Linked DNA regions of Phenylobacterium montanum. The protein of the gene in region 1 interacts with the protein of each later gene in a pairwise test. Links are inferred from orthologs where the notes say so. Each region holds a gene or a part of one and is shown on either strand. Other genes may lie near its edges.

The links.
Region 2: the proteins of clpA (region 1) and KCG34_RS03065 interact in binary tests that used the Escherichia coli proteins (3 or more experiments, as listed by UniProt). The link is inferred for Phenylobacterium montanum from one-to-one orthologs.

Annotation. Positions count from the first base shown.
Region 1 is NZ_CP073078.1:148,113-151,449, forward strand. The notes cover bases 315-3,337. They hold clpA (ATP-dependent Clp protease ATP-binding subunit ClpA), read left to right. Parts: upstream 315-681; coding sequence 682-2,994; downstream 2,995-3,337. Other genes in these bases: clpS (ATP-dependent Clp protease adapter ClpS), read left to right, coding at 339-671; KCG34_RS00765 (HIT family protein), read right to left, coding at 3,057-3,337. In the rest of the region: KCG34_RS00750 (DUF2332 domain-containing protein), read left to right, coding at 1-213. UniProt on the Escherichia coli protein: ATP-dependent specificity component of the ClpAP protease. It directs the protease to specific substrates. It has unfoldase activity. The primary function of the ClpA-ClpP complex appears to be the degradation of unfolded or abnormal proteins.
Region 2 is NZ_CP073078.1:675,796-679,235, forward strand. Bases 67-3,192 are described here. They hold KCG34_RS03065 (response regulator), read right to left. Parts: upstream 2,816-3,192; coding sequence 317-2,815; downstream 67-316. Other genes in these bases: mazG (nucleoside triphosphate pyrophosphohydrolase), read right to left, coding at 67-216; KCG34_RS03070 (EF-hand domain-containing protein), read left to right, coding at 2,988-3,192. Also shown: more of mazG, read right to left, coding at 1-66; more of KCG34_RS03070, read left to right, coding at 3,193-3,440. UniProt on the Escherichia coli protein: Member of the two-component regulatory system UvrY/BarA involved in the regulation of carbon metabolism via the CsrA/CsrB regulatory system. Phosphorylates UvrY, probably via a four-step phosphorelay.

The DNA.
Region 1 (3,337 bases):
ACGGCGGCGATCGAAGCCGCCGGCCGCGAGGCGACACCCGAGTCGCCGTTCGCCTGGCTGAGGATGGAGCCGGACCCCACGGGAATCGCCAAGCCCATGGAAATCCGGCTTTCTCTGTGGCCCGAGGGGCGCGAAGCCGTGCTCGCCAGGGTGCATCCCCACGGCGCTATGGTGTCATGGTTGAGTTCGGGCGCCGACGCCGCGGTCATTTGACGCGCGGTTGTGATTGAATCGTCCCGGCGACGAATTGAACCCTTCCAAACCGGCGCGGTTTCCATATCTAATTCACCATGCGAAGCGGTTTCGCACGCGGCGCCCCTTGGAGAGAGAACTTATTGATGGCCGAGCGAAAGCAAGGTGATCAGGGCGGAACGGGCGCCGGCGTCGGGATCGTCACCCAGACCAAGACGAAGACGCAAAAGCCTTCGCTGTACCGGGTCCTCATCCTGAACGACGACTACACTCCGATGGAGTTCGTGGTCTACGTGCTGGAAAGGTTCTTTAACAAATCGCGTGAGGATGCGACCAGGATCATGCTGCACGTGCACCAGCACGGTGTCGGCGTCTGCGGTGTTTTTACCTACGAGGTGGCCGAGACCAAGGTCGCCCAAGTGATCGATACCGCCAGGCGTCACCAACATCCGTTGCAATGCACCATGGAAAAGGACTGAGAGGTCTCAATTGCCGTCATTCTCACGCAATCTCGAAGAGTCCATCCACCGCGCCGTGGCTTACGCCAACCAGCGTAAGCACGAGTATGCGACCCTCGAGCACCTGCTCCTCGCGCTCATTGACGACGCCGACGCGTCGGCGGTCATGAACGCCTGCGACGTCGACCTGACGGCGCTGAAGAAGAGCCTGATCAACTACCTGGACACCGAGCTGAGCTCGCTGGTGGTGGACGACGGCGAGGACGCCAAGCCGACCGCCGGGTTCCAGCGCGTCATGCAGCGCGCGGTGATCCACGTGCAGTCCTCGGCTCGCGACGACGTCACCGGCGCCAACGTGCTGGTGGCGATCTTCTCCGAGCGCGAGAGCCACGCCGCCTATTTCCTGCAGGAGCAGGAAATGACCCGCTACGACGCGGTCAATTTCATCGCCCACGGCATCGCCAAGAAGGCCGGCGCCTCGGAGGCGCGCCCGGTGAAAGGCGCGACCGAAGGCGAGGAAGAGGGCGGCAAGCCGGCGGTCAAGACCGGCGGCGAAGCCCTGGAGGCCTACTGCGTCAACCTCAACGAGAAGGCCAAGCAGGGCAAGGTCGACCCCTTGATCGGCCGCGCCGGCGAGGTGGAGCGCTGCATCCAGATCCTGTGCCGCCGCACCAAGAACAACCCGCTGCTGGTCGGCGACCCGGGCGTCGGCAAGACCGCCATCGCCGAGGGCCTGGCGCGCAAGATCGTCAACCACCAGGTCCCTGAGGTGTTGAACGGGGCGACCATCTTCTCGCTGGACATGGGCTCGCTCCTGGCCGGCACCCGCTATCGCGGTGACTTCGAGGAGCGGGTCAAGCAGGTGGTCAAGGAGTTGGAGAACCACCCCAACGCCATCCTGTTCATCGACGAGATCCACACGGTGATCGGCGCCGGCGCCACCAGCGGCGGGGCCATGGACGCTTCGAACCTGCTCAAGCCGGCCCTGGCGTCGGGCACCCTGCGCTGTATGGGCTCGACCACCTACAAGGAGTTCCGCCAGCACTTCGAGAAGGACCGCGCCCTGGTGCGCCGGTTCCAGAAGATCGACGTCAACGAGCCGACCATCGACGACACCCTGAAGATCCTCAAGGGCCTGAAGACCTACTACGAGGACTTCCACAAGCTGCGCTACACCAACGAGGCGCTGAAGGCGGCGGTGGAGCTGTCGGCCCGCTACATCACCGACCGCAAGCTGCCGGACAAGGCGATCGACATCATCGACGAGGCGGGCGCCTCGCAGATGCTGCTGCCGGAATCGCGGCGCAAGAAGACCATCGGCCTGAAGGAGATCGAGTCCGTCGTCTCCAAGATCGCCCGCATTCCGCCCAAGTCGGTCTCCAAGTCCGACACCGAGGCGCTGAAGCAGCTGGAAGGCGACCTACGCCGCGCGGTCTATGGCCAGGACGACGCCATCCATCAGTTGTCCGCAGCGATGAAGATGGCCCGCGCCGGCCTGCGTGACCCGCAAAAGCCGATCGGCTGCTACCTGTTCTCGGGTCCTACCGGCACCGGCAAGACCGAGACCGCGCGCCAGCTGGCCGACACCCTCGGCATCGAGCTCCTGCGCTTCGACATGTCGGAATATATGGAGCGGCACACGGTCAGCCGCCTGATCGGCGCGCCTCCGGGCTATGTGGGCCATGATCAGGGCGGGCTTCTGACCGACGCCGTCGACCAGCACCCGCACGCCGTGGTGCTGCTGGACGAGATCGAGAAGGCCCACCAGGACGTTTACAACATCCTGCTTCAGGTCATGGACCACGGCTCGCTGACCGATGCGGTGGGCAAGAAGGTCGATTTCCGCAACGTGGTCCTGATCATGACCACCAACGCCGGCGCCTCCGACGCCCAGCGCAACTCGATCGGCTTCGGCCGTGGGCGCAGCGAGGGCGAGGACGAGGCGGCGATCAAGCGGATTTTCACGCCGGAATTCAGGAACCGCCTGGATGCGGTGGTGGCCTTCAAGTCGCTGACGCCGGAGATCATCCGCCAGGTGGTGCACAAGTTCGTGCTGCAGCTGGAGGCTCAACTGGCCGACCGCCACGTCACCGTCTCGCTGGACGACGACGCTGCCGACTGGCTGGCCAAGAACGGCTTCGACGAACTCTATGGCGCCCGGCCGCTGGCCCGGGTGATCCAGGAGAACATCAAGAAGCCCCTGGCCGACGAGATCCTGTTCGGCCGGCTGGTCCGCGGCGGCCACGTCCGCGTCTCGCTGAAGGACGGCAAGCTGGCCTTCGACTTCGAAGGGACCGGCGGCGGCCAGACGGCGGGCGAAGAGGAGCCGGCCCTGGCGGAGTAGGGCGGGTTCCAAGATCAGATAGGAAAGGGCGGTCCTCGCGGGCCGCCCTTTTCATTGGCGCCTCAGCTGATCTGCCCCGCGATCAGGTGCGCGAGTTCGGCCAGTTCTTCCGGATTGGCCATGGCGCCGCCGGCGTGGCGGCCGAGGGGCACGCCTTCCCAGCGCGGAATGATGTGGAAGTGCAGGTGGTAGACGGTCTGGCCGGCCGGGGCGCCGTTGAACTGGGTGACCACGATGCCGTCGGGCTTGAGGGCGGCGTTGACCGCGTGGGTGACCCGTTGCACCCCTTGGATCAGATGGGCCAGGTCCTCCGGCTCGATATCCAGCAGGTTGCGCGCCTTGC
Region 2 (3,440 bases), 530 kb from region 1 along the record:
CTGCAAGAGGAGGTCGCCCAGTTCCTCCTTCAGCTCCGGCAGGTCGTTACGCTGGATGGCGTCGGCCACCTCGTAGGCCTCCTCGATGGTGTAGGGGGCGATGGTGGCGAAGGTCTGCTCCAGGTCCCAGGCGCAGCCGCCGTCCGGGTTGCGCAGCTGGGCCATGATGGCGATCAGCCGCGCCATCGGGTCAGCGTGATCGGGGATCGCAGGCATGGCTTCCTCGGCGGGCGAGTCTATGGGCCCCGCCAGACTGGCCGAGCGCACGGGTTCACCGCAAGGGCGCCTGGCCGGCGATCCACCGGAAATCGGGTCGTCAGCCGGCCGCCCGTTGCGGCGCGCCTTCCGCCGCCGCCAGCCATTCCTCGACGAGGCCCCAGGCGGTCGTCGAAGCCTGGCGGATCTCGCCGGCGAGGCGCGGGGCCTCGGCGTCGTCCCGGGCCAGGCAAGCGCGCTCCAGTTGCTCGGCCATGGCCTGCAGCCTGAGTGCCCCGAAGTTGCCGGAGGTGCCTTTCAGGTCGTGAGCCTCGCGCGCCAGGGACGCGAGGTCGCCGGAGCTGACCAGGTCCTCGATGCGGATCAGCCGCGCCTTGGAGCCGTCGAGATAGGAGTCCACGACCTTGCGCAGGCGATCGACCGGCAGCATGCGGGCCAGGGCGTCCAGCTTGTCGTGGTCGATGTCGGGAACCTTCTTGGAGGCGGAAGGCGCGGCTTCCTCCTCGTCATCGCCCCAGAGCTCGGCGCCCATGTAGCGTTCGATCACGGCCAGGAAGGCGACCGGATCAATCGGCTTGGAGATGAAGTCGTTCATCCCTGCGCCCAGGCAGGCGTCCTGATCCTTGCGCATGGCGTTGGCGGTCATGGCGATGATCGGCGTCTGGCCGACGGGCGAGGGCAGGTCGCGGATGGTCCGGGTGGCCTGCAGGCCGTCCATCACCGGCATCTGCATGTCCATCAGGATCAGGTCGTAGGCGCACTGCTTCACCGCTTCGACCGCCTCGGCGCCATTGACGGCGCAATCGACCGTGTAACCGGCTTCCTCCATGACCGTCTGGGCCAGAAGGGTGTTGATCTCGTTGTCCTCGGCCAGGAGGATCCTGCCGCGGCTCGAGCGGGCGCGGGGCGCAGGCGAAGCGGCCGCCGGAGCGTCGTCGTCCAGGAAGAAGTCGCTCACATCGACCGGCGGCTCGACACAAATTTCCGGCGCGACTTCGGCCGAGGAGTCCAGCGTCTCGGCCGCTCCAGCAGGAGCGCTCAGTAGCTCCGCCAGGCGCGACAGCAGGATGCTGTGGCGGACCGGCTTGGTCAGGACAGCGTCGAACAGACTGGCCGAGCCCCCGACCATCGAGCCGATCGAAGATGCGAGCACCAGGCGCGGCTGCTCCAGGGCCACATTGGCGCGGACCTTGGCGGCGACGCCCTCGCCGGAGAGGCCGGGCATCATGTGGTCCAGCAGCACGAGGTCGAAAGGCTCGCCCCGGGCGTCGGCCATGACGATGGCGGCCAGGCCGCTCGGGCCGTCGACCGCCTCGCTGACGACCGCGCCCTCAGCCTCCAGCTGGCGCTGGAAGATGGTGCGGTTGATCTCGATGTCGTCGATCACCAGGATCCGTCGCCCATGCAGGGCGTCGGCCGCTGCGGTGCCGGACAGGGTGGAGAGGTCGGCGGCGGCGGGCGGCAGGTCGATCTCGAACCAGAAGATGCTGCCGCCGCCGGGGCGATCGGCTACGCCGATCTGGCCATCCATGAGTTCGACGAGCTGGCGGCTGATTGAGAGGCCGAGGCCCGTACCGCCATAGCGGCGGGTCACCGAGCCGTCGGCCTGCTGGAACTTCTTGAACAGTTTGGCCTTGGCCTCTTCCGACAGGCCGATTCCGGTGTCCTGCACCTCGATCCGAAGGCGCGAGCGTTGGCGGTCGACCGTCAGGGTGCGCGCCTCGACGGCCACAAAACCCTTTTCGGTAAATTTGATGGCGTTGGACAACAGGTTGAGGATCACCTGGCGCAGCCGCGTCGGGTCGCCGGCGAAGCCCTTGCGCGCGCCGTCGTCCAGGAAGCAGACGACGTCCAGTCCCTTTTCCGCGCCCTTGGTGGAGAGCAGTTCGACCACGTCCTCGACCACTGACTCCAGGGTGAAGTCGATCCGTTCCAGGTCGACCTTGCCGGCCTCCAGCTTGGAGATGTCGAGGATGTCGTTGATCAGGTTCAGAAGGCAGTCAGCCGAAACGCGCACAGCCTCGGCGAACTTGCGCTGCTCAGGGGTGAGTTCGGTCCGAAGCAGAAGCGCGTTCATGCCGATCACGCCATTCATGGGCGTGCGGATTTCGTGGCTCATATTGGCCAGGAATTCGCTCTTGGCCGTATTGGCGGCGTCGGCTTCGTCGCGGGCCCGGATCAGGGCGGCCTCGGTGCGCTGGTGCGCCTCGATCATGTCGCTGAAGTCGTGGCCATAGAGCAGGAGGCCCGGCGCCCTGTCGCCGGCCGGGGCTATGTCCAGACGCACGACCGCGTCTGCGGCGTCGCCACGGGCTGGAACAGTGACCTGCTCAACCCTGCTCTTTCCCGCGGAAAGGCTCTTCTGCAGGCTCTTGAGCCGCCGATCCTCGATGGTCGGCATGATTGCGCCGAGCGGCTGGCCCGTGACATCGTCTTTGACTTGGAACAGCTGGCGCCAGGCCGGGCTGACCTGCACGACCGAGCCCTGGGAATCGAGATAGGCGATCGGCAAAAGGGCGCCGGCGACAAAGTCCGCAATCCCACGCTCGACCACTGTCCGGGGGGGAGCGCCCGCTTGCGCCCCCGGAATCCGGTCCATGCTACGCCTCCCAGAACACATGCCCCGAGAGCACCTTAGCGGCGGCGCCTTAACGTTAAGTGGAGAGCGAAAAGCGGCCTGAAGGACCCCATCGCGCCAGCCTGCCTTGTGACCGACCGACCGGGTAGCTAGTTTAGCGCACCGTATTTGGTTCTGGTCAGAGACAGTAAAAATGCCCACTCGTCGCCAATTCGCCCGCTTGCTGGTCCTGGGCGGAGGCGCCTTCGGCCTTGCGGGCTCTGTCCTGGCGCAGGACGCCGATCTCAGCGCCATGCTGAATGTCTTCATCAGTCCTGCGGGCAAACCTTTCCGAGCGCCGGCCGGCGCACCCTATCCTGTGGTGGACTGGTTCAAGGAGGCGGACCGCAACGGGGACGGAAAGCTGGACCACGCAGAGTTCATGGCCGACGCGGAAGCCTTCTTCCGCGTTCTGGATGCGCACCACACGGGGGTCCTGGGCGCCTATGAAGTGGCGGTCTACGAGCGTCAGATCGCCCCGGAGATCCTGGGCTATCAGTTCAAGCCGACCGCCCTCTTGAACCCGGTTGGGCTGTTCGGGGGGCGGATCTGGCGCGCGCAATACGGTCAGGGCATGGGCTCGATGGGCCAGAACGTTCCGATGACG